2 regions of the Arthrobacter sp. 2MCAF14 genome follow, and region 2 is predicted to be linked to the other one. Evidence: riboswitches for the same ligand, from Rfam matches in the RefSeq annotation. Region 2 holds a riboswitch; the other holds the start of a gene.
What was found. Region 2 has a riboswitch for cyclic di-AMP ahead of AB4074_RS06920 (hypothetical protein). Riboswitches for the same ligand answer to the same signal wherever they lie in the genome.
Positions count from the first base shown of each region.

Region 1: linked by a shared signal. The riboswitch ahead of AB4074_RS13015 (NlpC/P60 family protein) and the one ahead of AB4074_RS06920 (hypothetical protein) in region 2 are both predicted to bind cyclic di-AMP.

Region 1 covers NZ_JBFRHB010000017.1:21,659-37,159, forward strand. Annotated here, with positions in the region: gene AB4074_RS12980 (hypothetical protein) at 1-60, opposite strand, end outside; gene AB4074_RS12985 (cold-shock protein) at 307-690, shown strand; gene AB4074_RS12990 (DUF3027 domain-containing protein) at 698-1,189, shown strand; gene AB4074_RS12995 (MFS transporter) at 1,234-2,598, shown strand; gene serC (phosphoserine transaminase) at 2,620-3,750, opposite strand; gene AB4074_RS13005 (metal-dependent transcriptional regulator) at 3,999-4,694, shown strand; cyclic di-AMP (ydaO/yuaA leader) riboswitch at 4,821-5,028, shown strand; gene AB4074_RS13010 (M23 family metallopeptidase) at 5,031-5,849, shown strand; cyclic di-AMP (ydaO/yuaA leader) riboswitch at 5,995-6,161, shown strand; gene AB4074_RS13015 (NlpC/P60 family protein) at 6,167-6,931, shown strand; gene AB4074_RS13020 (HNH endonuclease) at 7,253-7,753, shown strand; gene mobA (molybdenum cofactor guanylyltransferase) at 7,791-8,450, shown strand; gene AB4074_RS13030 (DUF6457 domain-containing protein) at 8,482-8,769, shown strand; gene AB4074_RS13035 (molybdopterin molybdotransferase MoeA) at 8,766-10,091, shown strand; gene AB4074_RS13040 (FdhF/YdeP family oxidoreductase) at 10,154-12,490, shown strand; gene fdhD (formate dehydrogenase accessory sulfurtransferase FdhD) at 12,492-13,367, shown strand; gene AB4074_RS13050 (alpha-mannosidase) at 13,532-15,501, shown strand, end outside.
Region 2 covers NZ_JBFRHB010000006.1:83,404-98,904, forward strand. Annotated here, with positions in the region: gene AB4074_RS06890 (MFS transporter) at 1-176, shown strand, start outside; gene AB4074_RS06895 (VOC family protein) at 301-678, shown strand; gene AB4074_RS06900 (HAD-IA family hydrolase) at 733-1,410, shown strand; gene AB4074_RS06905 (ArnT family glycosyltransferase) at 1,433-3,523, opposite strand; gene AB4074_RS06910 (ArnT family glycosyltransferase) at 3,530-5,593, opposite strand; gene AB4074_RS06915 (glycosyltransferase) at 5,590-6,957, opposite strand; gene AB4074_RS06920 (hypothetical protein) at 7,118-7,867, opposite strand; cyclic di-AMP (ydaO/yuaA leader) riboswitch at 7,870-8,043, opposite strand; gene AB4074_RS06925 (ATP-binding protein) at 8,208-9,686, opposite strand; gene AB4074_RS06930 (response regulator transcription factor) at 9,699-10,439, opposite strand; gene AB4074_RS06935 (hypothetical protein) at 10,603-11,580, shown strand; gene AB4074_RS06940 (winged helix-turn-helix domain-containing protein) at 12,246-13,115, shown strand; gene AB4074_RS06945 (SixA phosphatase family protein) at 13,262-13,792, shown strand; gene AB4074_RS06950 (LysR family transcriptional regulator) at 13,875-14,831, opposite strand; gene AB4074_RS06955 (EamA family transporter) at 14,904-15,501, shown strand, end outside.

The sequences.
Region 1 (15,501 bases), on a different contig from region 2:
AAGGACTGCGACGACTGCGGCAACGATGGTGAGCGGGCGGCGGAAGTCGTGGGGAATCATGGAAGCAACGCTAACAGTCCCGGGCCGCATCCCCTGTTCCGGGCCAGGGTGCAGTTCGGTTGCGGACAAAAGGCGGCAGGACCTGCCTGCGGGGGTCTCAAAGCGCGAATCCGCTGCCGGGCAGGATAACCTTGAAGCAACAGACCAACACGGTCAAGGCAGTTACCCCTATTCCCGCAGTACCCTGCGGATGCGGTGGCGGGCGCCGGCCGTGTCTCGCAAGTAAGAACGAAGAAGGTTGATTACGTGCCCACCGGCAAGGTCAAGTGGTATGACAAGGAAAAAGGCTTCGGATTCCTCGCAGCAGAGGACGGCCAGGAAGTATTTCTGCCCAAATCCGCACTGCCCGAAGGTGTAGCGGATCTCAAGGCGGGCACCCGGGTTGAGTTCGGCGTCGCCGACGGTCGCCGGGGCGCCCAGGCGCTGGGACTCCGCGTGCTGGATAAGTTGCCATCCATCGCCAAAGCCAAGCGTATGAACGCCCGCGAGCTCGCTCCGGTAGTCCAGGACCTCGTCTCTGTCCTGGACAACCTCTCCGGCACGTTGTCCGCCGGTAAGTACCCTGAAGGCGCCAAGGGCAAGGCCATCGCCGCAGCCCTGCGCAAGGTTGCCGACGAGCTGGAAGCCTAAACCTGCCATGACATCAACGGCGAAACCCCGCACCGGCCTTCCTGTGTGGCGCGTCGGCAAGCCGGACGCTTTCCTTGCGGCCGCCGTCGACGTCGCCCGTAACGCCGTCGAGACCATTGCAAAACCGGCCGAAATCGGACCCCACATCGCCGCGCGCTCCGAGGGCGAACGCGTGGTCACGCACCTGTTCGAATCGCGGCTGGCCGGCTACGGCGGTTGGCAGTGGTACGCCGTCGTGACCCGCAACTCGCGCTCCAAAGTGGTCACGGTCAGCGAGCTTGGCCTGCTGCCTTCGGAGGACTCCATCCTCGCTCCCGAATGGGTGCCTTGGGCAAAGCGCGTCCGTCCCGAGGACGAGGCTACCGAGGCCGAAGAATTGGCGGACGAGGCTGGCGTTCCCGTTGACGCGGACGACGACGGCGGCCCCTCCGACGAGGACGTCGCCACCTCCGGTGACGAACAAGAGAACGACGACGCCGACGACATCGAGGCTGACTAGCCCTTGGCGGACCCGGCGAGTGAATTCCCCGAAGGTGGAAACTGATGTCCACCTTCAAATCGCTCGGTGTCCTTAACTACCGCATTTGGTTCATCGGTGCGCTTATTTCCAATATCGGCACGTGGATGCAACGGACGGCCCAGGATTGGCTGGTTTTCGCCCATCTGAGCAACCACGATGCCGGCGCGATGGGCGTGACCTTGGCCCTTCAACTGGGTCCGCAGCTTTTCCTGGCCCCGTGGGCCGGACTGCTTGCCGACCGCTACAGCCGGCGCAGGCTCCTGGTCATGACCCAATCGGCCATGGCGGTCCTGAGCACTGGCCTGGGACTCCTGGTCCTGAGCGGTGCAGCGCAGTTGTGGCATGTCTATGTGTTCGCGTTGTTGCTTGGCGTCGTCTCGGCACTTGACGCCCCGGTGCGCCAGACCTTCGTGTCGGAGCTGGTCAAGGACGACTATCTTTCCAACGCCGTCGCTTTGAACAGCGCGTCCTTCAACGTTGCCCGCATGATCGGTCCCGCCGTGGCCGGCGTGTTGACGGTCGCGGTGGGGCCGGGCTGGGTATTCATGATCAATACCCTGACCTTCCTTGCCATGCTTGGCGCGATCCGGGCCATTCCCCTTTCCTCCTTGCGTGTCCAACCCCGCGCCGCCGCGGGCAAGGGCCGCATCCGTGAAGGGCTTCGCTATGTCCGCAATCGCCCGGACATTGTGGTTGTCCTGGTCGCGATTTTCATCATGGGCACGTTCGGCCTGAACTTCGTCCTCTTCATCGCGGCCATGGTCGGCACGGAGTTCGGTATGGACGCGGGGGCATTCGGGCTGCTCAACTCGGTCATGGCGATCGGCTCCGTCGCAGGAGCACTGCTTTCCGCCCGGCGAGGGCGGCCACGCATGCGGCTCATCTTCGCGGCGGCGGGCGGGTTCGGCCTCGCGAGCGGACTGGCCGCCCTGGCTCCGAACTACGCCATGTTTGCCTTGGCGCTGATTCCCTGTGGACTGTTTGCCCTGACCATGATCACGAGCGCCAACGGCTACGTGCAGTCCACCACGGAACCCGTCATGCGAGGCAGGGTCATGGCACTTTACATGGCCATCTTTATGGGTGGAACGCCCATCGGCGCACCGTTCGTCGGCTGGGTGTCCAACGTGGCCGGACCCAGATGGGCTGTGGGCGTGGCCGCCGTCGCGGGCGCCAGCACCGCCGTCGTCGGCATCGTGTGGATCATCCGCGCCCGCCAGCTGCGGCTCCGTTTCGATAGCAGCGCTCGCGGCATCCGGTTCTTCCGTATTGAGTCCCAAGGCGCCAGTGGCGCTGTTAATGAGGCTAGCGCTGTTAAAGAGGCTAGCGCTGTTAAAGAGGCTAGCGCCGCCCGGGATCCTCTCCCGGACGACGCCGACCAGTCCTGACCGCGGGAACGCGGTAGGCCCTTACTTCTTCAGTTCGCCCACCACGAAGTCGATGCTGGCGAGCAATGCAGAGACGTCGTCCGGCTCGATGGCAACGAAGGTAGCGATGCGCAGCTGGTTGCGGCCCAGCTTGCGGTACGGCTCGGTGTCCACAATCCCGTTGGCGCGCAGCACCTTGGCGATGGCCGCGGCATCGATCGAGTCGTCGAAATCGATCGTGGCAATGACATTGGAGCGGTCCTCGGCCTTCGCGACGAACGGGGTGGCGTACTCGGAAGCCTCCGCCCAGTCGTAGATCCGGCCTGCGGAGTCCGCGGTGCGTCCGGAAGCGAAGTCCAGGCCGCCATTCTTGTTGAGCCACTGGACCTGGGCATCCAACGTCACCAAGGTGGACAGGGACGGGGTGTTGTAGGTCTGGTTGAGCTTCGAGTTGTCGATAGCCGTCTGCAGATCGAGGAAATCGGGGATCCAACGGCCGCTTGCCTTGATGCGGGCCGCGCGCTCCAGGGCGGCGGGGGAAAAGAGTCCCAGCCACAGGCCGCCGTCGGAGGCAAAGTTCTTTTGCGGGGCGAAGTAGTAGACGTCAGCTTCGGCAACATCAACATCCAGGCCGCCGGCTGCGGACGTCGCATCCACCAGGACCAAGGCGCCGTCGTCACTGCCCTGAACGCGCTTGACCGGAGCGGCCACGCCCGTCGAAGTTTCGTTCTGCGGCCATGCGTATACATCCACGCCAGCTTCGGCCTGGGAAATCGGCCGGGTGCCAGGCTCGGACTTGATAATGGACGAAGCTTCAAGGAAAGGTGCCTTGTTGGTTGCCGAAGCGAACTTGGAACCGAACTCACCGAAGGAGAGGTGCTGGGCCTTCTTCTCGACCAGGCCGAAGCTGGCGACGTCCCAGAACGCGGTGGAGCCTCCGACGCCGAGGATCACCTCGTAGCCCTCGGGTACACGGAAGAACTGGCTCAGTCCCTCGCGGACGGAGCCCACCAGGTTCTTGACCGGTGCCTGGCGGTGGGAGGTGCCGAGGATCGTTGTCGAGGCGGCGGAGAGCGCCTCGATCTGCTCCGGGCGGACCTTGGAGGGCCCGGCGCCGAAGCGGCCGTCCTTGGGCAGCAAATCGGCGGGGATAGTGATGCTGTTGTCGCTCACGGGATGCTCCAATGGTGAAGTAGCGGCCTAGATGGGTCGTGGCAGGTGGCAAGCTGCCCCTTCGACTCCCCAATTCTGCCTGACGCCGCAGGCGGGGGCAGAACCGAAGCTGTCATAGTCCGCCACGTGGAAAGCACTTGTTCGGCTGGCGCTGGACAAGCGCCGGAATTATCCGGAGTAATTCCAAATAAGCTAAGCTTGGAGCTGGCGAAAATACGCAAGATACTGCGCTCGAGGAGCTGAGCTGGATGACGGATCTGATCGATACCACTGAGATGTATCTTCGGACCATTTTGGAGCTTGAAGAAGAGAACATCGTGGCTCTTCGCGCACGCATCGCCGAGCGCTTGCGGCACTCCGGCCCCACCGTTTCCCAGACGATCGGGCGGATGGAGCGCGACGGCCTGGTGATTGTGTCCAATGACCGGCACCTTGAGCTGACTGAAACGGGCCGGAAACGCGCCACCGAGGTCATGCGCAAGCACCGGCTCGCCGAACGGCTCCTGGCAGATGTGATTGGACTGGACTGGGCCTACGTCCACGATGAAGCGTGCCGCTGGGAGCATGTCATGAGTGAGCGCGTGGAACGGCGGCTCTATGAACTGCTGGACCACCCCACGGAATCGCCCTATGGCAACCCCATTCCCGGACTCGAAGCGCTGGGTGGAGTCGCCTCCCACGCCTTTACGGATGGCGTGGTCAACCTTCTTGAAGCGATGAACGAATACTCACCTGAAAACAGGGTCACCGTCAGCCGGCTGGCTGAACCGATCCAGGTGGAGCCTGAACTTCTGGTGCAGCTGGACGAGGGCGGAATCCGCCCCGGCGCCAGGGTTTCCCTGGAACGTGTGGGGGAGTACATCTCCGTTCGCGTGCCCAATATCGACGGCGCGCTGGAGCTGCCGCCCGAGGTTGCGTCGCACGTGTTTGTCACGGTCGCCTAGCCGGCCCGCCGATGCGGTCGGCAAAGATAACGAAATTATTACCGCGGGGGCTTAATCCCCTATAGTTAAATACTGGCGCCGATACCAAAGCGTTACCTGATCCGAAGCCGAGTTCTGCCAGCGGATCAGGTGGATTAGTCCATTCACTGGCAGAAACGGAGGAACCACCATCGGCTGTCGAAAGACGGCCTTGGGGTGAAGTCCGTAGCGGAAGTGCAAACGGCGCAAGGCCCCTCCGGGTACCTTGCGTTTCGTGCCCTTCGCGCGGACCGGGTCCACGATCTCTCTGGCCCGAATCCGACAGCTAACTTCGCAGGCTTGCCAGAGAGGAAAACCTTGACCACGCAGAACACCAGGGGCCGCAGGCGCGCGTCCGGTCCTACTGCTGTGCTGCGGAGCACAACCGCCGTCGAGCACGACCGGCCCCGCGATCCCCATCGCGAACTTCGCCGCCGCAAGGGTCCCTTGCGGCAGATGGCCGAGTTCGCCGCCGCAAGCGGAGCAGGACAGAAGGCCGGAGTGGCCCTTGCCGCTACGGGCCTCATCCTGACGGTCGCCTTGCCGGGCGCCGGCGCTATGACGGCCACGCCCGAGTCAAACCAAACCGCCTTGGCAGTGGGCAGCCAGCCTGAGATTCCGGCCGCGGCGAGCGCCACGATCGACTTCAGCCGTGCTGCGGTTTCCACCACTGCAGATCCGGACACCAAGCTTAAGCAGCTCTTGAGTGCGCAGTCCGTCGGTAGCATCAAGACGTCGTCCTCCAAGGGCACCCTGGGGGCGCCGCTGGACACCCTGACAACGGCCTCGCCTTTCGGCTACCGCGTGAATCCCATCACGGGCGGCTTGGGAGAGTTTCACCGAGGTCAGGACTTCGTGGCCCAGTGCGGCACCCAGGTCCATGCTGCCGCGGCCGGTAAGGTCACTTTCGCTGGCTGGCATCCGTATGGCGGCGGAAACCGCATTGTGGTGGACCACGGCAACGGCCTGGAAACCACGTACAACCATTTGTCGTCGTTCAACGTCCAGGTGGGCCAAACGGTCAGCCGCGGCGATGTCATTGCTTTGAGCGGCACCACGGGCGCCTCCACGGGCTGCCACCTCCACTTTGAAGTCATGGTCAACGGCGACGTCGTTGACCCCTTGGGCTGGCTGTAGCCAATCCGATGGAAGCCTCTCGCATGCTTGTCACGCTCCGTGATCTGAATGTGACATTCAGCCAAAACTCATGTACCGTCTAAGACGCATCAACTTTTAGAGAGTTGATGCACTCGAGTGGATTGCCTAGCTCTGCCACTGCTCGAGGTTCCGTTCGCAAAACATCGTCTGGCAGAGGCGGGGGACCCACTTTTGGTCATCTTCACGGATGGCCTTGGGGTTAAGTCGCACAACTTCCGAGAGGGAGAAGTGTGGCCGGATGACTCCCATCCGAATCCGACAGCTTACCTCGCGGGCATAGGGAGAGGCCTCTTAACGTGTCTTCACGCTCTACTGTTGCGCGCCACCGTGCCGCGGTCACCAAGACCAACTCGCTTGCCGTTATCGCTAAGACTGTCGGCAGCAACGCCGGTGGCGTAGGCCGTCAGGCAGCGGTTATCGCAGCTGCTTCCGGTCTGGTGCTTACTAGCGGTATCGCAGCCAACGCTGCAGAAACCAACGTCCCCCGCGAGTCCACTTCGACCTCCGCCCTGGAAGTCCAGTCCATCGCCCAAGCCAGCATTTCGGCCGACTCCTCCGTCGCCATCAAGTACGAGCGCCCGGCGGTCTCCACCGAAGCTGCTCCGGTTGTCGCAGCTCCGGTTGCCACGCAGGAAGCTGCTCCGGCCACGCAGGCTGCGACGGGTGCCGCTACCGGCGCCTCGACGCTCTCTGTCACCGCTGCTGTTTCACCCGCCACGAAGGTTGCCAGCGGCAAGGGCGCAGCGATTGCTGCCGCAGCTTACGCTCAGCTTGGCGTTGCCCAGGACTGCACCGCCCTGGCTTCGAACTCCCTGGCCGCTGTTGGGATCAACTTCCACGGCTGGCCGGCAGACTACCTCTCCCTTGGCCGTACGGTCAGCGCTGCTGAAGCGCAGCCGGGAGACTTGGTCTACTACCAGAACGGTGGCATGGGCATGGCCCACATCGCCGTTTACGTCGGCAACGGCATGGCAGTCCACGGCGGCTGGAACGGTGGCACCACCGCCCTTTACAGCGTCAACGTTGGCTCCGGCCCGGTCTTCATCCGCGTTGGTGGCTAAATAGCTCCGGCTACATAGCTTCACTGGAACATCCCCGCTGGTCAGCCGGCGGGGATGTTCTGTTTTAACCAGCATGCGCTAAATCACTGCTCCAGGCAGTCTCAAAGGGACGATTCGAGGAGCAGCCCTTCGGTGCTAGGAAAGGTTCCGGCTACGTGTCCGGCACATGAACTTTGACCGACACTGCGCTGGAACTCCCGCAAGGATTCGTTGATCTGGCCTCCGGGTGTTTACTCTTAGGTTGTCGATCCACAGCCCGTACATGCAGAGGGCAGCCGGCCCTCGCGCCCCTGACGGGTGCGGCCGTGAAGAGGTACGTGCATGCGCACACTCGTTCTGAATGCTGGATATGAACCGCTGGCGGTAGTGACCTTCCGCCGGGCGCTGGTCCTTGTGCTCACCGGAAAAGCGAGCGTAGTGGCCGAAGGCGACGAGCCTGTCGTCGGGCCACAGGAGATTCTCGGACGTCCCTCCGTGATTCTGCTCAATCGCTACATCCGGCCGAGGTACAACACCATGACGGCGGTTACACGCCGCGGCGTCTTGCGCCGCGACGGTCACCGTTGCGCCTATTGCGGGAAAGCAGCGCACACCATTGACCACGTCCACCCCAAATCCAGGGGCGGCGCGGATTCCTGGGAAAACCTGGTGGCAGCGTGCTTGCGCTGCAACAACGCCAAGAGTGACCACACCCCAGCCGAGATGGGCTGGAAACTGAGGTTCACTCCGGCGGCGCCCACCGGGACTATCTGGCAGATCAAGGAGCTTGAGAAACCTGCGCCGGCATGGGATCCCTTCCTCCTGCCCGAATCGGCGGCCTAACCGGAAATTGAGCCTGCTTCCCGGGTAATCTGGGCGGGTGGACTTTGATGCGGTGATATTGGCGGGTGGCAAGTCCTCCCGCCTCGGCGGCGTGCCCAAAGCCCAGTTGAAGTACGACGGCGCCACCCTCCTTCAGCGTGCCGTCGCGGCTTCGCGCGGCGCCGGGAGGGTCGTCGTCGTCGGGCCGGATCCCGGCACTTTGCCGGACGGCACATTGACCGCACGGGAGGACCCGCCCTACGCCGGACCAGCAGCGGCGATCGCAGCCGGACTCCTCGCCCTGGGGCAAGACAGAGAAGTTCAAGACGGCGAAGGGCAAGATCGCGAAGCGCAAGAAGGCGTGGTCCCGTCCCCGGAGCACGCGCCTTGGGTCCTCGTCCTTGCCTGCGATATGCCCCTGGCCGCCGCCGCCGTTCCGGTCCTGCTCCAGGAACTTGCGGGCCACGAAGAAACGGAAGGGGCCATGTCCATTTCCGCCGATGGCCGGAAACAGCCGCTGCTCGGGATCTACCAGGTGTCCGCTCTACAACGGGAAGTGCAGGCTGCGGCAGAACAAGGCGGCCTGGCCAACGCCGCGGTTTTCCGACTGCTTGCTAGGCTTGATCTGCTGGCCGTGCCTGTCCCCACAGGGTCCACCGATGACGTGGATACCTGGGACGATGCCGCGGCGCTTGGAGTGGACGGCGACCTGCCGTGACAACAGCTGTACCGGACAGTGGAGGCGGATCGTGAAGAGCCAGGAAGAAACGCTCGAGGAATGGTGCAGGAGCCTGCTGCAAGCATATGAGCTGGAAGACGTCGAGATCGACATCAACGAGATCCTATCCCTGGCAGGCGTTGCAGCCCATTCAGTGGTCCGGCCGGCGGCTCCCTTGACCACCTTCATTGCGGGCTTCGCCGCCGGACTTGCTGCGGGTTCGGGACAAGCCACTGAAGCTGCGTCGATGGATGCCGCCATGGGCCTGGCACGCACGCTCGCGAAGGACTATACGAACCCCGGAACCGACGCCGGATGACGGAAGCCCCCGGGCATGTCCCGCATGCCGACCACTTGTGGGCCGAGGCGCGGCAACTTGCCTTCGATAGCGCCACGCCCATTCCCGCCGCACCCGTTGCCCTTAAGGACGCCATCGGCAGGACCCTGGCCGCGGATGTCCACGCCCTGCAGGACTTGCCGCACTATGCGTCCTCTGCGATGGATGGCTGGGCGGTCAACGGCAGCGGCCCATGGATCCTCGCCGAACCCGGCCAGCGGCTGGCACCGCACCAAGCGAGTCCTATCGCCACCGGTGGCCTGATCCCGCCGGGGGCCAAGGCCGTGCTGCGGAGCGAGAGCGGGGTCCTGGCCGCGGACGAAGATGGCTTGCCGCTGCTCGCGCTCGGCGGGAACGCGAAGCCGGGCGAACCGCGCAACGGTCAACACATCCGCAACGCGGGAGAAGAAGCTGCGGCGGGCGAGCTGCTGATCAAATCGGGCGTCGTGCTGAACCCGGCCCATCTCGCCCTGGCTGCCTTGGCCGGGCGCGATGAACTCGACGTGCTGGGCAAGCCCCTCGTGAAAATGCTCCTGACCGGTTCCGAAGTGGTGACCGCGGGTGTCCCGGTCCCCGGGCGGGTGAGGGATACCTTCGGTCCCCAGCTTGGCGCCGTCGTCGAGCTCCTTGGCGGGATCCGCGGCGAGCAAATCAAGGTGGGCGACTCCTATGAAGAATGGCTCTCGGGCCTTGAAGAAGGCGAGCTGTCGCCGGACGCGCCACCCGCCGACGTCGTCATCACCACCGGTGGAACCGGCCGCTCGGGGACCGACCACTTCCGGCGGGCCATTGCGGATCTCGGCGGACGCTTGCTGATTGACGGAATTGCGATGCGTCCGGGACATCCTGGCGTGCTGGCCGAACTGCCCGACGGGCGCTTCGTGCTGGGTCTCCCCGGCAATCCGCTCGCGGCCATGATGGTCCTCTTCACGATCGGTGCACCGCTTCTCGCGGGGCTGGGGCACAGGGCGCTGCCCGAGGTCGGCGAGGTTCCTTGCGGTGCTATGCTCGACGCCGATCCCGGACGCACGCGCTTGCTTCCCTTCAGGTTCGTGTACGGCCTGGCGTCGCCGGCCCAGCATGCGGGGCCCGGGATGATGCGCGGCCTCGCCAGTGCGGACGGAGTCATGGTGGTGCCGCCGCACGGCGTGCAACTGGGCGAGGCAGTGCCCGCTTTTCCGTTGCCGTGGGGCCAGCCGCTTCCCCTGCCGAAGTCCTCGGAAGACAAGGCCAAGAAGACTCCTGCCAAGCCGGCCCGCAAGGTTTCGTCCGGGCCGGTCGACTGGAGCGCCCTGACAGGCTGAGAGTTTCCGCTGCCGAATGGACGCGGGTGGATTAGAGAGTCAGGCCTTGCAATGATGGGGGCATGAACAGGCATGCACCCGAGCAGGACATCAACGAAGATGACCTCCAGATCCACCCACCAAAGCGCTCCGCTGCGGGCGTCAAGGCAGTCACCGTGGCATTGGAACGCGGTTGGGCCCAAGCGGGCGTCAGCCGGACCGTCAAGTCAATGCTCCGCGTCAACCAACGGGACGGTTTCGACTGTCCCGGCTGCGCCTGGCCGGAGTCCATCACCGGCAAACGCAGTCCGGCCGAGTTCTGCGAAAACGGTGCCAAGGCAATCGCCGAGGAGAGCACCACTCGCGTGGTCGATGCGGAGTTCTGGGCACGGCACTCCCTGGCCGAACTTGAGGACAAGACCGAATACTGGCTCGGCAGCCAAGGCCGCATTGCCGAGCCGGTCGTCATCCGCCCTGGCGACACACACTATTCGCCGATCAGCTGGACAGATGCTTTCGCCTTGATCGGCGAGCACGTGAATGCCACGACGCCGGACCGCTGTGTTTTCTACACCTCGGGGCGCACGGCCAACGAGACCGCGTTCATGTACCAGCTGTTTGCCCGCAGCCTGGGCACCAACAACCTGCCCGACTGCTCGAACATGTGCCACGAGTCCTCTGGGAGCGCCCTCAACCCGACCATCGGGATCGGCAAGGGCACAGTCTCGCTGGAAGACATCCACGAAGCGCAACTGGTGCTCGTCGTGGGCCAGAACCCGGGCACGAACCATCCGCGCATGCTCTCCGCCTTGCGTGATTGCAAGAACAACGGCGGCAAGGTCGTCGCCGTCAATCCTCTGCCGGAAGCCGGGCTCTTGAACTTCAAGGATCCCCAGTCGCTCAACGGCGTGGTGGGTGGTGGCACGGACATCGCCGATGAATTCCTGCAGATCAAGGTGGGCGGCGACCTTGCCTTGTTCCAGGCGCTGGGCCACCTCCTGCTGGAGGAGGAGAAGCGGCAGCCGGGAACAGTGGTTGATCGCGCCTTCATCGAGGCGCAGACCGACGGCTTCGAGGCCTACGCCGAGGCCCGGGCGGCGCTGGATTGGGTCGAGACGGAACGCGCCACGGGCTTGAGCCGCATTGAAATCACCAAGGTGGCCGGCATGCTGGCCGCTTCGAAGGGCACCATCATTTGCTGGGCGCTGGGCCTGACCCAGCAGCCCCACTCCGTGGATACCTTGCGGGAAATCATCAACCTGCTGCTCTTGCAGGGAAACTTCGGCAAGCGTGGCGCCGGCGCCTGTCCCGTCCGCGGCCACTCCAACGTGCAGGGCGACCGCACCATGGGCATCTGGGAGAAGCCTTCCGAGGGCTTCCTGGCAGCCTTGGACAAAGAGTTTGGATTCACGACGCCCCGGGCGCACGGGTACGACTCCGTGGAAACCCAACACGCCTTGGAGAAGGGTGAGGTGGACGTGTTCGTTTCCATGGGCGGCAACTTCGCCGCGGCAGGCTCGGACACCGTCGCGCTGGAGGAAGGGCTCAAGAGGGCCCGGTTGACGGTGCACATTTCCACCAAGCCCAACCGTGCCCACGTGGTGCACGGCAAGACCTCCCTGATCCTGCCTACCCTGGGCCGAACGGACACGGACGACAAACACCCGGGCGGACGGCAGATCCTCTCCGTGGAAGACTCCATGTCCGTCATCCACTCCACCCAAGGCCGCTTGACTCCGATCTCGGAGCATTTGCTCAGCGAACCTGTCATCGTCGCACGCATGGCACAGGCGGTCCTCGGGGACAACCACCCTGTGGATTGGCGTGCCATGGCCGAGGACTACGACGTCATCCGGGACCACATCTCCAGGGTGATCCCCGGTTTCGAGGACTTCAACGCAAGGGTGCGGACCAAGAACGGCTTCGTCCTGCCCAATCCACCACGCGACACCCGCACGTTCGCCACGGACATCGGGAAGGCACGATTCACCGTGAGCCCGCTGGAGTACCTTGAAGCCCCGGCCGGCCACCTGATCCTCCAGACGGTCCGCAGCCACGACCAGTACAACACCACGTTCTACGGCTTGGACGACCGCTACCGGGGCATTTCCGAAGGCCGCCGGGTCATCCTGGTCCACGAGGACGATCTCAGCGAACTCGGCTTCGAGGACAGGGACATGGTGGACGTCATCTCCACTTTCGGTGGAACGGAACGCCGGGCGGACAAGTTCCGGCTGGTTGCCTACCCCACGGCCAAGGGTTGCGCAGCCGCGTACTTCCCGGAGGCCAACGCCCTGGTCCACCGGGAACTCGTTGCCCGCGAATCCAACACGCCCGGCTACAAGGCCATGACGGTGCGGTTCGTCAAGCACGGTGAAGCTGCCGAACACAAGGAAGCTGCCGGGACGGTGGGTATCTGAGATGGGACGGGTGACCCAGCGCCGCAAGGTGCACAAATTTGTCCTGGATGGCTCCGCCCAGGCGCTGGAGCACCCGGTCCGCTACCGCGAGGACTTCCTGGCCGTCGAGGAACCGCTCGAGGTGCGCCTGGGGCACATGTCCTTCTCGGTGACCATGCGGACTCCTGGCGACGATTTCGACCTCGTGGCGGGCTTCCTGGTCTCCGAAGGTGTCATCTGGGACCCGGCCCAGCTCATTTCGCTGCGCTTCTGCGCAGGTGAGGACGAGAACGGCGTTCAGACCTTCAACGTCGTGGAGGCGCAGTTGCGTCCCGAAGTCGTCCTTCCCGAGACCGGCCGCAACGTCTACACCTCCAGCTCGTGCGGGATCTGCGGCACCGACTCCATCGAGGCAGTGCGCAAATCCTCCCACTTCAACCCAGCGGATGACGCCCTGAGCGTCCCGGTCGAGGTTCTGGCCTCCCTGCCTGACCGTCTCCGCGAAGCACAAGCGGTCTTCGACAAGACCGGGGGAGTGCATGCCGCCGGCCTCTTCAGAATCCACGACGACGGCACCGGCAGTGCTGCCGAGCTACTGTGCCTGCGGGAAGACGTCGGCAGGCACAACGCCGTGGACAAGGTGGTGGGCTGGGCGCTGCGCGAAGGAATGTTGCCCCTGCGCGGCACCGTCCTGCAGGTCTCGGGGAGGGCATCCTTTGAACTGGTCCAGAAGGCCGCGCTCGCAGGAATCCCGGTTCTGGCCGCCGTCAGCGCACCGTCCAGCCTTGCCGTGGAGCTCGCGCAGGAGACCGGTTTGACCCTGGTGGGCTTCAGCCGGGGGACCAGCCTCAACGTCTACGCGGGCAGTGACCGGGTGGGTGTTCCGGCCAACATATAGGGACTTGTAGGGATAGCCGCCAATCACTTGGCTATTGTCCAGGAACAACGTAGATTTTATCCATCGAATGGAATCTATTTCCTCCGGACAGTGGCCTTGCTAACTAAGCTGCTCGTAACGGTAAGGAAGCAATCAACCCAGCCCACCGCCAAAGGGGACTTCAATTGCACGACGACCGCCGGATCACCGAGAAGCGGCTCGAACGTTTTGTCCGGGAGCGGGTAGCTCCCGCCATCTATGGCCGCGCACTGCCTCTTGAACTGAGCAGCTGGGATGCCCCGGGAGAGCCGGTCCCGGTCTCCGAAGCGCTCCGCCAGGTCTTTGAACCCCAGGAACACGGCGCTGCGTGGGGCAAGGCCTGGAGCACCAAATGGCTTCGGCTTCGGGGCGAGGTCCCGGAGGGCTGGGGAGTCGCCGATGGCACCACGGTGGAGATCGTCGTCGATCTCGGTTTCAGCATCGACGCCCCCGGATTCCAGTGCGAAGGCATCGCCTGGCGGCCGGACGGCACCATCATCAAGGCCATCTCTCCGCGCAACCAGCATGTCCCGTTGAAGCTTCTGGGTGGCGGACTCTCGGTGGACTTCTACGTGGAAGCCGCGGCCAATCCGGATCTCAGCCAGGGGTGGAGCTTCGCGGCAACCCCGCTCGGGGACAAGTCCACCTCCGGAGACGAGCCTCACTACCGGCTTGGACGCATAGCCATAGCCGAACTCAACGAGGTGGTGTGGGAGCTCCACCAAGACATCTGGACCCTCAGCGGGCTGATGCACGAGCTACCCTTCGAACTGCCGCGGCGGCATGAGATCCTTCGCGCCTTTGAGCGCATGCTGGACATCATGGACCCGGACGATGTCGCCGGGACAGCAGTCGCCGGCAGGGAAGCCCTTGCCGAGGTCTTGAGCCGGCCAGCTTACGCCTCGGCCCACGAACTACTGGCCACCGGCCACGCACACATCGACTCGGCCTGGCTATGGCCGGTCCGTGAAACCATCCGCAAATGCGCCCGCACGTTCTCCAACGTTGTGGCCCTCATGGACGAGAACCCCGATTTCGTCTTCTCCTGCTCCTCGGCGCAGCAATTGGCGTGGATGAATGAGTTCTATCCCGAGCTGTTCATCCGGATCCGGGAGAAGGTCACAGCAGGGCAGTTCGTGCCGGTCGGCGGCATGTGGGTGGAATCGGACACCAACATGCCCGGCGGCGAGGCAATGGCCCGGCAATTCGTGGAGGGCAAGAGCTTCTTCCTGCAGGAGTTCGGCATCGACTGCCAGGAGGCCTGGCTGCCTGACTCCTTCGGATATTCAGGGGCCCTCCCGCAGATCGTCAAGTCCGCTGGTTCCCGGTGGTTCCTGACCCAGAAGATCTCCTGGAACCAGGTCAATAAGATGCCGCACCACACCTTCAATTGGGAAGGCATCGACGGCACGCGGCTTTTCACCCACTTCCCGCCCGTGGACACCTACAATTCCGAGCTTCACGGCCGCGAACTCGCCCATGCCCAGCGCAACTACCGGGAGCACGGCCGCGGAACCATATCCCTGGTTCCCTTCGGTTACGGCGACGGCGGTGGCGGACCCACGCGCGAAATGGTTGCCGCAGCGCACCGGACGGCGGACCTGGAAGGCTCGCCGAAGGTGCGCATGGGAACCGCAAAGGAGTTCTTCACGCAGGCCGAGGGCGAGTACCGCAATCTCCCGGTCTGGGTGGGGGAAATGTACCTCGAGCTGCACAGAGGAACATACACGAGCCAAGCCAACACCAAACAGGGGAACCGCCGCTCGGAACACCTGCTGCGCGAGGCCGAGCTTTGGTGCTCGACGGCGGCAGTACGGACTGCAGGTTCGTTCACCTATCCCGCGGCGGACCTCAAGCGATTGTGGCGACTTGTACTGCTGCAGCAGTTCCACGACATCCTGCCGGGCAGTTCCATCGCGTGGGTCCACCAGGATGCGGAGCGGAACTATGCCGCGATCGCCCGGGAGCTGGAAGGCATCATTGCGGGTGCCGCGTCGGCCCTCCTTGGCGAGGGGGACACGATGTTCCTGCTCAATGCGGCCCCGCATGAGCGCACCGGTGTTCCGGCTCTCGCCGCTGCGGAAGCGGTCCACCCGGATAGTCCGGTCAACGTCGC
Region 2 (15,501 bases):
CCATCTACGTTGGTGCGTCCGTCCTGGTCCTTGCCACCTTGGTGGCGTGGCTCCTTCCGTCCCGCGCCAGCGCACGCAGCCTGGCGGCTCAACTCGCCGCAAACCAGGCCGAAACCGAAGCAGATGCGGGCATCCGGGAGGGCGCCGCCGTCGAACCCTCGCTACAACGCGCCTAAGTAACCGGCCTCGTCAACGCGGGGTCACTTACGGCCCAATTCGACCAGCAACATGGGCCGTAAGTGACCCCGCGTTGTGCTCCGCCCCTACCGGTTTTCGGGCTCCGCCGATAGCCTTTGGCGCATGGACTGGAAACTTGAACTTGTGTTTGTCCCTGTGTCCGACGTGGACCGCGCCAAGGATTTCTACGTCAACAAAGTGGGCTTCAACGCCGACTACGACGAGCGGCCCATGGACGGCATCCGCTTCGTCCAACTGACTCCGCCTGGCTCGGCCTGCTCCATCTGCATCGGCGAGGGCCTCAACGACGCCCCTCCCGGTACCGCCCCCAGCCTACAGATGGTGGTGGGTGACATCCAGGAGGCCCACAGCCAACTCAAGGCCAACGGCGTGGAAGTCAGCGACATCGATATCCAGGATTGGGGCCACTTTGTCTACTTCGCCGATCCGGACGGCAACAAGTGGGCCGTTCAGTACATCCCCAACAGGCCCAACGGCTAGGACTCACACTGTAAAAGTTGGGCCGCGGACCAGCTTCAACGGCAGGATGGATCCATGAACCTGCCTGCTGAAGCCGTGAAAACCCTGACCGTCCAGGCTGTCCTCTTCGATATGGACGGCACCTTGGTGGACTCCACCGCGATCGTGGAGCAAGTGTGGAGCGAATTCGCCGGCCGGTATGGACTGGACATCGAAGAGATCCTGCGGACTTCACACGGGGTCCAGGCCAAGGACACGGTGCGCCGTTTCGCCCCGGCCGGAGCTGACATCGACGCGCTCGCGGAGGAGCTCGGCGAGATGGAACGGACCCGGACGGACGGAATCGTGGCGTTGCCCGGATCAGCGGAACTGTTGCGGTCCTTGCCTGCCGATGCCGTCGCCATGGTCACCTCGGCCGATCGGATCCTCGCCGGGGTGCGCATGCAGGCGGCCGGACTCGAGATGCCCGCAACCACTGTCACCTCCGAGGCCGTGACCCGCGGCAAGCCTGACCCGGAAGGCTACCTCAGGGCAGCCGCGCTGCTGGGTGCCGAGCCGGCCGACGTCGTCGTCTTCGAAGATGCCCCGGCGGGTATCGCTTCCGCCCGTGCGGCCGGCATGCTAACCGTGGTGGTGGGCGACGCCGGCGGCGAGGCGGCGGATGGGCTGTTGCAGATCGCGGATTACTCAGCTATCACTGCCACGGCCAGTCTGGACGCTTCGGGCCGCCGGGTGATCGATCTTCGGTTCTAACGGCTCAGCCAGCCAGCCGCACTCAGCCCGCCAATGCGTACACCGTGGTGCCGCCGATGCTCTGTGCCTGGAAGTTCGCAGCCACCCATTGCGCGATCTGGGCAGGAGCTTCCGATCCGCTGTTCGCCTGCATGGTCCCGCCGGCGATGAAGTAATGGATCTTGCCCTGCGCCACGAGTTGCTGAAACTGTGCAAGCGTGGGGGACGGGTCCGTACCGTTGAAGCCCCCAACCGCCATGACGGGCAGTTCGGTGGCCAGCTGGTAGCCGGCGGCGTTGTTGGAACCCACGACGGCGGCCGCCCACGTGTAGTTCGAGGCGCCGGATTTGAGCGCGGCAACCATTCCCGACGACGGCGTCGTGGCACCGAGCAGGCCGCCCATGCCACCGCCTTGCCGGTTCCCGCCGAAGCCACCACCCAGGGCGCCCGGCTGCTGGAGGGTCTGGGGCGGGTTGTTCTGGGCTGCGTTGTTTTGGCTGGCTTGTCCGAAGCCGCCCCGGCCGCCGAAACCACCTGCTCCGAAGCCGCCGAACGTAGTCGTTGGACCGGCGCTGGGGATCGCGCCGCTGTGCGTCACGGAGGCGGTGGAGATCGAGTACGCCAGGGGGCCGGCGAGGGAGGCCACGAGGGCGAGTACCGCCGTCGTGCGCTGAAGGATGTGGGAGGTGAAGCGTCCCGAGAGCAGCAGCCCGGCCGCGGCTGCCAATGCGCCAAACAGCACCGCCCAGCGCAGCCACGGACCATACGCGGTGGTGCTGCCCAGGAGGCCGAAGGCGAGGAATCCCGCTGCGGCCACTGCCACGGCGAGCATGACCGCGGCGACGAGCTGCGCGCGGTGCTGCCACAAAAGCGCACCGCCCAAGCCCGCGAGTCCGGCAATGCCCGGAGCCAGGGCTACTGCGTAATAGGGATGGATGATGCCCGCCATGAAGCTGAATACGAGTCCGGTGACAAGGACCCACGAGCCCCACACGATGACCGAGGCCCGGACGGAATCCGTACGCGGGGCACGGCGGCCCAGCCACAGCAGCCCGGCCCCGAGGACCAGCACCGAGGGCAGCAACCACGCGATCTGGCCGCCGAACTCGCTGTTGAACATCCGGAACAGCCCGGGAACTCCCCAGCCGTTGCCGCCTCCCACGCTGCCGGTTTCCTGGCCGCTGAGCCTGCCCAGGCCGTTGTAACCGAGCGTCAGTTCCAGGATCGAGTTGTTCTGGGAGCCGCCGATGTACGGCCGCATGTTCGCCGGAATGAATTCGACGACGGCGAGCCACCAGCCGGCCGAGACCACCATGGCCGCCCCCGCCGCAAGCAGTCGAAGCAGGCGGCGCCCCACTCCGCCCGGCGCCGCAACCACATACGCCACCGCAAATCCAGGAACCACCAGAAGGACCTGGAGTTGCTTGGTCAGGAAACCGAAGCCTAGGAACACTCCCGCCAGCAGGAGCCAACGCAACTTGTTGTCCTGGACGGACCGAAGGGTGGCGTAGCCGGCGGCCGTCATGAGCAGCACCAGCAGGGCGTCCGGGTTGTTGAACCTGAACATGAGGGTGGCAACCGGCGCGATGGCCATGACGACGGCGGCCAGCAGCCCGGCCCGGTGGGCGAGCCGTGGATCGCCGGTGGCGGGGGCCGCGGCCCGTCGGACCGCCAGATAAAGCAACCATGCTGTCGCAACGCCCATGAGTGCCTCGGGAACCAGGATGCTCCAGGAGCTCAGCCCGAAGATCCGTACCGAGAGGCCCATGATCCAGAGCGACGCAGGAGGCTTGTCCACCGTGATGGAGTTGGCCGCGTCGGAGGATCCGAAGAACCACGCGGCCCAATTCTGCGAGCCGGCCTGGGCCGCGGCGGAATAGAACGGGTTGGCCCAGCCGGAAGCGCCGAGGTTCCAGAGATACAGGACCGCAGTTGCAAGGAGGACAATGCCGAGCTCCACGCGGTGACGCAGGGCATGCGGGCCATGGTTGGGGCGGGACTTTCGGGTCAAGCACGGCCGGGCGCGGCCACCCCCTCCCCGGGGAGCGGCCGTTTCCGCAGGATCCACCAACCGCGACGGCGGAGACGACTGCCCTGCCTTGGAGTCCGTGTCTGTGGAATAGGAAGTGGTCATCGGAATCTACTTTGTCAGCTTGTAGACGGTGGAGCTGCCCACCGTCTGCGCTTGGAAGTTGGCCTGTACCCAGGAGGCTACCTCGGAATTGCCGCCCTGGCCTCCGAATCCACCACCGCCACCCATACCGCCTCCTGCGATGTAGTAACCGATCTGTCCCTTGGCCACCATGTCCTGGAATTGTGCCAGGGTGGGGTATGGATCGCCGCCGTTCCAGCCACCGAGTGCGATCACGTTGGTGTTGGTGGCGAGCTCAAGGCTCGCGGCTTGGGTGGCACCGGAGACGATCGCCGACCACTTCGTGGTGGTGGATGTCAGCAGGGCGGTCAGTCCGGCGTCGGCCGTTCCCTCGGAACCAGGCCCTCCCGCCTGACCCGCGCCACCGGCTGCGCCGAACCCTCCAGCACGGTTTCCGAAGCCGCCCATCGCGGAACCGCTGGGTCCCGACGTCGGGATGGAACCGGAGTGCGCGGTAGCCGCCGTCGCGAGCGTCCACGCCGCTGTTCCGAGGCCGCCGGCCAGAAGGGAAACGACGACGACGGCCGCAGCCGCTGCGTTCCGGAACCGCCCCGCCGGCCGCAGTGAGTCGAGGCGAAGCAGGATTGCTGCGGCCGCCACGACACCCAGGACGACGATCACGATGCGCAACCACGGAAGCCATGACGCGTCGCGGCCCAGGAGAACCGCGGACCAGGCCGAACTGCCGAGGATTACCACGGCCAGGACGATCCTGGCGGGCCAATATCCGCGGCCACGCCACAACTCGACGCTGCCAATGCCTGCCAAGGCTGCGATTGCCGGTGCGAGAGCTACCGCGTAGTAGGGGTGGACGATGCCGCTCATGAAGCTGAAGACGCCGGCTGTGACCAGAAGCCAGCCGCCCCACAGGATGAGCGCGGCACGGGTGCGGGAGGATCGCGCTTCCCGGCGGGTGAACCACAGGCCGGCTGCCAGCAGAATCAGTGCAGCAGGGAGAAGCCAGGAGACCTCGGCGCCAAAGCTCGTGCCAAACATGCGGGCGATCCCGGCAGCTCCACCGAAACCGCTGTTGCCGCCACCGCCGCCGCCGCCGAACCCGCCGAGGCCGCCCCCGGCAGGTGCCCCGCCTCCGCCGGGCGTCCCTTCGCCCGAGCCAGTGATGCGGGACAGCCCGTTGTAGCCAAACGTCAGCTCAAGGAAACTGTTGGTTTGCGAACCTGCCATGTAAGGCCGGGCCGAAGCCGGGGTCAGCTGGAAGACCGCGACATAACTGCCGGCCACTACTGCGATACCGGCCAATGCGCCGAGCAGGTGCAGCAGCCTCCGCCGCAACGGGGTGGGTGCGGCCCAGAGGTACGCAAGTCCCAGTCCTGGAACGATCAGGAAACCCTGCAGCATTTTGCTCAGGAACGCGAGGCCCACCACGGCGCCGGCTGCGGCGAGCCACTTCCAGCCTGCCCGTTCGATGGCACGGGTAGTGAAGTAGGCCGCGAGTACCAGGCACAGGGTCAGCATGGCGTCGGGATTGTTGAAGCGGAACATGAGGGCCGCCACCGGGGTCAGTGCCAAAGCGCCGCCGGCCAACAAGCCAGCGCCTGGTCCGGAGACCCGCTTGACCGTCAAATAGAGGAAACCGACGGCGGCGACGCCCATCAGCGCCTCGGGAACCAGCATGCTCAGGGGTGAGAAGCCGAAGATCCGGCCTGCCAAAGCAGGGATCCACAAGGAAGCCGGCGGCTTGTCGACGGTGATGGCATTGCCGGCGTCGAGGGAACCGAACAGAAACGCGGTCCAGTCCTTGGTGCCGGCCTGGATGGCCGCGGCGTAGAAGGAGTTTCCGTAGCCGGTGGCCGCGAGGTTCCAGAGATACAGGAAGGCGGTGGCTACGAGGAGCCCGGCGGCGGATGGCCGCACCCAGCGGGGCTGCCGGCCAAAGGCGTATCGCGTCCAGCGGGGCGTGGCATCGGGGGTTGCGGGGCCGGTCGAGTGACGGCCCTGCGCTGCCTGGGCGGTCCCGACGGTGGCAGGAAGCTCGGCGCCAGCACTTCCGGCGGCGGATCCCGTGCTTGCAGGAGTGATCGTGGAGGTCATGATGCTGCCGTTTCTGTGCGCGGTTTGGCTTGTGTGGTGGGTGCAGTCGCCTGCGCAGCAGGCTGCCGGAAGACCCAAAGTCGGAACAACAGGAAGCGGACCGCAGTGGCGGCGAGGTTCGCTGCGACTACGGTGAGGAGCTCGCCCCAGCGGTCCGGCGTCGTCGTGCTGTGCACCAAGGCGAGTGCCCCGGAGGTGAGTGCGAGGCCGATCCCGAACACGATCAACCCCTCGAAGTGGTGCCGAACGGGATTGCCGCCCTGGATGCCGAAGGTGAAGCGCCGGTTGGCGCCGGTGTTGGCGATGGCCGTGACGAGCAGCGCCAGGAAGTTGGCCAGCTGCAGGTCCATGAAGCCGCGGCAGAACAGGAAGATGAGCACATAGGCGAGGGTGGACGCAGCGCCGATCGCGGCGAACCGAACCAGTTGCCCGAAAAGGCTGCTGCGCGGGTTCTGCTCGGCGGTGCGGGACGACGCCGGGAGCGGCCCGCGTGCAAGCGCTGCGCGCAATTCCGGAATGGGGATGCGGCCCGAGACGAGATCCCGGGTGAGCCGGACCATGCCGCGGATGTCGGCCAGGGCGGTGCGTACCACGTCGACGCTGGAATTGGGATCGTCGATCCAGTCAACGGGAACTTCGTGGACCCGGAGGCCGCAGCGTTCGGCGAGGACCAGGAGCTCAGTGTCGAAGAACCACGAGTTGTCCATGGTGTGGGGGAGGATCTGCTGTGCGACGTCTGCCCGGATCGCTTTGAAGCCGCACTGGGCATCGCTGAAGCGGGCGCCCATGAACGAGTGCAGCATCAGGTTGTAGCTGCGCGAAATGAACTCGCGCTTGGGGCCGCGGACAACCCGCGAGTTGCGTGTGAGACGTGTGCCAATCGCGAGGTCCGAATGGCCGGAGATGAGCGGCGCCAAAAGGGGCGCCAGTGCGGCGAGGTCCGTGGAAAGATCCACGTCCATGTACGCCAGAACCGGCGACGGCGATGCGAGCCACACCTTGCGAAGGGCGTTGCCGCGTCCTTTCTCCTCAAGATGGACAACCGCGAGCTCAGGCAGTTCCCTGGCCACGCGCTCCGCGATCTTCAAGGTGCTGTCCGTGCTCGCGTTGTCCGCCACGGTGATGCGGAAGCCATGAGGGAAGGATTCGCGCAAATGGCCGTGAAGCCTGCGCAGGCACTCTTCGAGGTCGCGTTCCTCGTTGAAGACGGGGATCGTGACATCGAGGATGGGGATGGCGGTGTGGGTGTCCACAGGGGCACGCCGTCCGCTGCGCTGGACGGGGGTCTTAGCCTGGATGGGAAGGCCCGGCGGCACCACCGCGGGGTCCTTCAGGGTTCCGGAGGTGGATTCGATGAGCGTCATGTATCCACAGTGCCGTCGCAGAATATGAAGGCTTTAGGCGGAACCTGTGACGTGGCTGTGGATGTACCACCGGCGTGGCAAATCACATGCCTGGCCAAAAAACGCAAAGGTCCGCCCCTGAAGGGACGGACCTCGATGTATTTTGCGCGTGGCTCTTGGTTTAGTACCAGTTATGGGCCAAGTGGAAGGACCATGCCGCGGACGGCGATCCGTAGCGTTCCTTGATGTAGTTCAGGCCCCAGCGGATCTGCGTCTGGTAGTTGGTCTGCCAGTCGGCGCCTTCGGATGCCATCTTTTCGGCCGGCAGCGACTGCCCAATGCCGTAAGCGCCACTGGAGGAGTTGGTGGCAGTGGTGCGCCAATCCGATTCCTTGTTCCACAAGGTGATCAGGGCTGACATCTCGCCCTGTCCCCAACCGTAGGAGGGAAGGATGCTTGCGGCATAGGACTGGGCGCCGGAGGGATCATCGACGGCGACGGGAGCGGCCGGAGCCGCCGGAGCGGGGGGTGCAACGGGGGCAGGGGGTGCCACGGGCGTGGCCGGTGCGGCAGCCTGGGCCGCGACGGCGGCCGGACCGGGGGCGGATGCTTGGCTCGGCGTCGGCGTGGCGCTGGGCTTGGGGCTCGCGCTCGCCGACGGCGTGGCGGTGGCCGACGGCGTGGCTGAGTGGTCTGCCGTGCGGGATTCGGACGTGCGGCTCATGTCCTGGGCATTGATGGCTTGACCGGCGGCCTGGGTGGCGGCACCTGCACCGAGGAACACGGCAACGACGCTGGCAACAACTGCCATGCGCTGGCCGGTGCCGAGGTTCGACGCGGCTCGCCTCAAAGTGGAGCGTGACTTGTTATTCCGGGCAGGTTCGCCGCGGTGGCGCGCAACAGGGCGCGACTGATTCCTTGAATCAGACATGGTGATTGCCTCTCGACGCCTGCGGAGTTAGCTGTCGGATTCGGATGAGGTCATCCGGCCGTGGCCACAACGGAACGTGGCGGTACGGCTTCACCCCTAGGGCTGGCTCAACATGAGCGCTTGCCCGGAGACCTGGGTCCCCCGTCTCTGCCTGGACTGATGGGCACCGGGAAGTGGCAGAGCTCGGCGCCTACCCGGCGGTGGCCGGAATGATCCAGCGCACCCATTCGACGGTACAGGAGGATCTTACTTAAGTCACATTTAGGTAACGGAGGTCACGACGTCGGTGCGTCGACTTGCGCTCGCCGCGCACCGGCGTCGTGCCCTCCAGGGCGGCCTTTCAGGCCGTGGCGGTCCTGAGCGCCGGAAGCCGCACCGCGAACTCCGTCCGTCCGGGCCGCGAGGCCACTTCGACCGTGCCGCCATGCGCCTGGACAATGGATTCCACGATCGACAAGCCGAGCCCGGACGTGCCCTCGGAACCGGAGCGGGCGGCGTCGGCACGGGCGAAGCGCGAGAAGATCCTGCCCTGGAATTCAGGCGGGATGCCCGGCCCGTTGTCAGTCACGGTCACCACGGCGCTGCCGTCGGCGGACCGCATGACGCCGGTGACCACGGTGGTTCCCGCCTCCGTGTGCTTGCGGGCGTTGGAGAGCAGATTCGCCAAAACCTGGTGGAGTTGAGTGGTGTCGCCGCGGACCGTGAGGGGCTCGTCCGGGAGCTTGAGCTGCCAGATGTGACCTGGGGCCATGACTTTCTCGTCGCTGACGGTTTCGATCACCAACTGCGTGAGATCCACATCGGTGAACTCTGGGGCCTTCCCTTCGTCCAGCCGGGCCAACAAGAGGAGGTCCTCCACGAGGGTGGTCATGCGTTCCGACTGGCTCTGCACCCGGCCCAGCGACTTGCGCCCGTCCTCGGTGAACGTCTCTGTCATGCGCAAGAGCTCGGTGTAGCCGCGGATGGCGGTCAGCGGAGTGCGCAGCTCGTGGGACGCGTCGGCCACGAACTGGCGCACCTTTGTTTCGCTTTGCTGGCGCGCCTCTAGGGCGCTGGACACGTTGTCCAACATCAAGTTCAAAGCATGGCCGACGCTTCCCACTTCCGTGCTCGGGTGGGCCGCCGACGCCGGAACGCGCACAGCGAGTGCCACCTCACCGGCGTCGAGCGGAAGCTTCGACACCTTCGTGGCGACGTCGGAGAGCTGCTCCAAGGGGCGCATGGTGCGGCGGATCAGTACGGTTCCGGCCAGCCCGATCAGGACCAGTCCGCCCAAGGAAACCAGCACCATGGTCCAGACGAGCGAGGCCTCGGTGTCCTCTTTCGAGGCGAGCGGCAGCCCCGTGATGACAACATCGCCGTAGGGAGTTTCGGTGGCCACCAGCCGGTAGCCGCCATTGGACAGGGTGCGATCAACCGGGCGGCCATCGGAGGGGAGCGCCGACAGGATTCGAGCGTCGCTGGGCGACAACGGCGCACGGGTGGCATCGGAGGACAGGAATCCAGCATCGGTGCTCACCTGACCTGCGAGAATACGCGCATTCAGGGTGCCGATGCTCTGGCCCCGGGGGTCCAAGGGGTCCGGACGGCCGCCAGGGTTGCCTTGCGGCGGGCGGCCATGGGAGGCCTGCGCCAATTGCTGGTCCAGCTGTTTCGTGAGGAACACATCCATGGAGGCGTAGCTGACCACACCGACGGCACCGCAGATGGCCACGAGGAGTGCCATGGAGAGAAGGATCAAGCGCGTGCGCAAGTGCCAGGTTGAAGGATTGAACCAGCTGTGGTCGGTCTGGCGGGGGATACCCGAGAGTGCGGACATTCGGAGCCCCGGCTATTCGGCGGGTTTGATGACGTAGCCTGCTCCGCGCACCGTGTGGATCATGGGCGGGTGGTTGGCCTCGATCTTCTTGCGCAGGTATGAGATGTAAAGCTCCACAATGTTGGCTTGCCCGCCGAAATCGTAGTCCCACACGCGGTCAAGGATCTGGGCCTTGCTGACCACGCGCTTGGGATTCTCCATGAGGTAGCGGAGGAGCTCGAACTGGGTCGCCGTGAGCGGAATGTCTTCGCCGCCGCGGGTAACTTCTCGTGTGTCTACGTTCAGGGTCAAGTCACCTACAACCAGTTCGGCCGTGTCCATCGCGGCCACGCCTGAGCGTTGGACCAAGCGGTGCAGGCGCAGCAGGACTTCCTCCATGCTGAACGGCTTGGTGACATAGTCGTCGCCGCCGGCGGCCAACCCGACGATGCGGTCCTGCACGTCATCCTTGGCGGTGAGGAAGAGCGCAGGCACCTCAGGCGCAAAGGCGCGGATCCTCCCCAGCAGCTCTACGCCGTCGAACCCTGGAAGCATCACGTCCAGCACGAGGACATCCGGACGGAAGTCCTTGGCGAGCTTTACCGCAGCCGGACCGTCGCCGGCCACGGCCACCGACCAACCCGCCATGCGCAGCCCCATACTCATGAGCTCGGCGAGGCTGGGTTCGTCGTCCACCACAAGGGCGCGGATAGGAGAACCGTCCGGGTGGCTGAGCTGCGGAAGGTTATTGGTCATGGAGTGCGAGGATGCCATGGGACAACTCTCCAATCTGCCGGTTTGCCAGTGCTTTGCCGTTGCTGTGAGCACCCTGTGAGTCCCAGCCTAGCCACCTGTCGGGAGGTTGTTCCGGTTCCAGCAGAATCCGACACCATACCGAGCGGCAGGTCACAGGCAAGCCTGCAGTTCGACACAGCCAATGCACAGCAAAGCGGCTGACGCTGTTTGGGACAAGAACAAGCACGACCAAACAGCCTCGATTTCGATGGAGAACACCATGGATCAGCAAAACAACCCCTCCGTACCTGGTTCCGAGCCGGAGAACGGGCACCCGCAGCCGGTGATCCGCCCCCTTGATGATTCTGCGCAGCCTGGTGCTGGGCAGCCTGCCGCGGGGTGGGGTGCTCCGCAGCCGCCGGTGAACCAGCAGCCTGGGCAGCCTGCCGCCGGGTGGGGTGCTCCGCAGCCGCCGGTGCACCAGCAGCCTGGGCAGCCTGCCGCCGGGTGGGGTGCTCCGCAGCCGCCGGTGCACCAGCAGCCTGGGCAGCCTGCCGCCGGGTGGGGTGCTCCGCAGCAATACAACTCCGCACAGCCCCGGCCTTCGTTTTTCAAGAATTGGAGCCTGAAGAAGGGGCTCATTGTTGGCGGCGTCGCGGTCGTGGTCGCCGCGGCGGCAGGGGCCGGTGCTTACGCCGCCGGAAACGGGACCGCGGCAGCAGATACCACCAACGCGCAGGGACCGGGGGCCGGGCAGAACGGCCAGGGCGGATTCGGCGGCCCGGGTGGGACGAACGCGGGCCCGGGCGGGCTCGGCGTGGGCATGGGCGGCCTGAACGCTGCGGTCCACTCCGAGTATGTGGTCCTCCAAAACGGCAGCTACGTCACCATGGCAGGCCAGCTGGGTACGGTCACTGACATCTCGGCGAGCTCCATGACCGTCAAGAGCGACGACGGATTCACCCGCACTTATTCGCTTGGAACGGACGTCGTGGTAGCGGAAGGCGTCCGGCAACGCGGAAGCGGAACCACCGGCTCCACCTTGACCCTCGCCGATGTGAAATCCGGATCCAGCGTGAGGGTCACTGCGCTCAAGGAATCCGACAAGTACACGGCCCAGTCCATCCAGATCGTCACTGCCACCACCTCAAGTACCCAAGGAACCGGCACCACCAACTAGCGACGGGTGCTGCTTGGCTCCGTCGTGACCTTCTTTGCCCCGCTTTGGCCTCAGAATGACGCAACTCGCCGTGTCGCAAGCGCTTTCCGAATTCAAAGAAGGTCACGACGGCGCGTCCGCCGGGGCGATTGCAAGGGACCTAGCAGAGGATTTGCCAAAGAATTTTCACAGGACGCAAACCCACGATTGGACAAGGGTTGTTTCATATCTCGAGATTCAAAGGCAAGCGCATGACGTGACTTAAGATTCAAAGAATGATCTTTCCATCAAATTTTATTCGAATATTTCGTGAGCAACAGCCAGTATGACGAACGAGAACGAGTCACATTTGGACATGTGTGAATTGTGATGTGCGGCACAATAGTCCGATTCGTCTCAAAATGTGGACGCTTCCGCCCTTTGTTACTTGCAAGTTCCCTTTGTTACGTTGCACACTTCAAATGTGAACAAGAACTCAACAGCATCTGCAGCCGCAGCGATCGAGCCCAGCGCACCCGCTGGTTTTTCGATGAGCTGTTGTCGAATGCATGCCTAACTTCAGACCCCAAGAGGTTTCAGGCATTCGCCCCCTGCCCAGCGTCGGGCGCCCCTCCCCATCTCATTGCGGGGACCAGACCAGCATTCGAAGCCGCGATGACGGCTATTCACTTTGAGGTAAGCAATCCATGTCAGTTGCATCCGGATACGTCCACATCTCCGTCCGTAACGCCAATAAGGCCGCGTCGAACGCCGGCCTGCGTCCCGGCTTCGGCAACCGCCCGGCCTACGCCCAGCCCGCACCGCAGGGTGGCAGCCAGGCGCCCGGTTACGTCCCCCAGGGCTATAACCCCAACTCCTACGGCCAGCTCCGCGCTGTTCCCGCCAACGAGGCCTCGCCGATGACTGCACCCACGCCCGTCCTGGCGCCAGCGGACCGTTCCCTCCGCCCCGTTGCAAATGACAATGTGGCCCGCGGGTTCGTGCTCTACATGGGCATCGACGAAGACACCGCCGCGGCCGCGGGAACGTCCATCGCCAAGCTTGCCCAGGAAATCCGGGCCTACGCGCAGTCCCTCGTTTCCGGTGCCGAGAGCTATGCCGCCGTCGCGGTTGCCCCGGCCAGTGCGCCAGGTTCCGCGCTCGACGTCGTCCGCTCGACTTTCGGTGACCCGACCGTTGGCAACCGCCAGCGCGCTGAGGCGCTCCGCCCGCAGCCTGCCCAGGAAGCCCGCCCGTCCGGCGTCTTGATCGACCTCGCCCGTCGTGAAGTGCACCTCGACGGCGAATCGCTGAACCTCACGTTCAAGGAATTCGAGCTCCTCAACTACCTCGTCGAGAACGGCACCCGCACCGTGGGCCGCGATGAACTTCTCGAGGGCCTCTGGCGCAACGCCGAAGAGGTCCCCAACGAGCGCACCATCGACGTCCACATCCGGCGCCTCCGCTCCAAGCTCGGGCGCCTCGCAAACACGGTCCGCACGGTGCGCGGCCAGGGCTACCGCTTCTATGAGCACCCCGAGGTCATCGTCTGGGCCGCTCCGGAATACTCGATCTAGTCTCAACCCGCTCGAGGCGCCCGCCCCCTGCAAAGGTGGCGGGCGCTTTTGCTTGCGCGGCCCACCCGACTGACTCGCATTTGTTGTCGTTTACAGGCGTCAAAACGACAATAAATGCGAGCTAGTTGGGATAGTAGGGTGGGGGGATGAGCGAGCATCACATTAAGCGGCTGGTGATCATGCGGCATGCGAAGTCGGACTGGCCTCTCGGGGTGCCGGACCATGAGCGCCCCCTTGCCGAGCGTGGCCACCGGGAGGCTCCCCTTGCCGGAAAATGGCTCCTCAAACACCATGTGATTCCGGACTTCATCCTGTGTTCGTCCTCGCTGCGGACCCGGCAGACCTGTACTTGGGTGTGCAGCGAGCTTGGGGACAAGGCCCCGACGCCGAAACTCGAGGACGGACTATACGCCGCCTCCGCACAGCGCATGTTGACCGTCATCAACCATGTGCCGGAAACCGTCACCACGCTCATGATCTTCTCCCACATGCCCGGCGTGCAGGACCTCGCGATGCACTTGGCGTCCCGCGACTCGGACCATGACGCCTACATGGATGCCGCAACGCGTTACCCCACGAGCGCCATGACCGTGATGGAACTCGAAAAGCCGTGGGCTGAACTCGATGGCCAGGATGCACGGCTGACCCACTTCGCAGTGCCCCGCCCGAAGAAATAGCCCCGTCGCGCGAACTGGCAGCTAATGCCCATTGCCGCGCCGCCAGAGGGCATCTGCTGCCAGTTCGCGCGGATAGTCCGAGCTAGCCCACCTCGAGGCCAGCCGCCACGTCCTGAAGCAGGCGCACGACGTGGCGGATGCTGGGGCTTGCCGTCATGGTCTTCCGGTACACGATTCCCACCTGGCGTTGCTGCATCGGATTGACCACGGGAACCGCGACCACTCCGGTGGGGAGCTCGGGCCTGCCGAGCCGGGGCACGAGCGCCACCGCAACACCCTGCTGGACCATTGCGATGTGCGTGGAAAAGTCGGGGTCGTAGATGCGGATGTCCGGCACCCGCCCCAGGCCTGCGAGGATCGCCAGCAACGCCTCATTGCAGATGGCGCCGGCCGGCGTGCTGATCCAGCGTTCATCCACCAGGTCGGAGGGCTCGACGGCGGTCCGCCCGGCCAGCGGGTGCGCTGAGTTCAGCAGGACGTCGGCGGTGTCGAGGCAGAGGTCCTCGTGGACCATGTTCTCCGGAATCACCAAGGGCACCGAGTGCCAGTTGTGCACGACGCCGAGATCGGCTTCACCGGTTGCGACCCTTTGGACGGCCTCGCGCGGGTCCTCGGCCACCACCCGGATTTCAAGCCCGGAGCCGCCAAGCCCGGAGCTCCCCGCGGCCGAAGCGGCGGCAACAGCCTGATCTGAGCCAAGTTTCCGCAGCATCGGACCCACCAGCCCGCGGCAAGCCGTTGAGAACCCGACGAGCCGAAGCACTCCGCTCGGCTTCGCGGGGTCGGCGAGCAAGGTGGCCTGTAGCTCCTCCAACTCGCCCAGGATCCGGCGTCCGTACTCGGCCAATGCCATGCCGCGGTCGGTCAGCAGTACGCCGCGGCCATGCCGCTCCAGGACGGTGACACCGCTCTGCTTCTCGAGCTTCTTGATCTGCTGGGAGACCGCTGAGGGGCTGAAGCCCATGGCTTCCGAGGCCGCCACTACCGAGCCTTGCTGTTCAACTGCTACGAGGGCCCGTAGCGCCGCAATCTCAATCATGAAGCAAACGTACATGATTGGATGCAGAATTCAACGCTGGTGCTTCATTCACTTGACTGTCAGAGTTGAATCGTGAATATCCGACACTCAGCACTCGCCGTCCTTGTCGCCGTCCTTTGGGGCCTGAATTTCGTCGCGATCGACTTTGGCCTCCACCCCGCAAGCGGGAATGGCGGCAACGGGAGCGGTGGCTCGGCCGACGTGCCCCCGCTGCTGTTCGTCGCCATCCGCTTCCTGCTGGTGGTGTTCCCCTGCATCTTCTTCGTCCGCAAACCGGACGTCAGCTGGAAGGCGATCGTCGGCGTCGGGCTCTTTATGAGCGCCGGGCAGTTCGGCCTTCTCTACCTGGGCATGGCGCTTGGGATGCCTGCCGGGCTCGCCTCGCTTGTGCTGCAGGCGCAAGTGCTCCTGACAGTGCTTTTGGCGGCCCGGTTCCTCGGGGAGCGGCCGAGCAAGCGCCAACTGACCGGAGTGGTTCTGGGTGTCGCAGGGCTCGCCCTCGTAGCGGTGGGTCGAAGTTTGGTGGCCCCGGTGGTGCCGCTCATGATTGTGCTCGCAGCGGCGTTGTCCTGGGCCGCGGGAAACATCATCGCACGCAAGGCCAAGGCGGCCTCGGGACTAGGGCTGGTGGTCTGGTCCGGGGCGGTTGTCCCGTTGCCGCTTGCGGGCT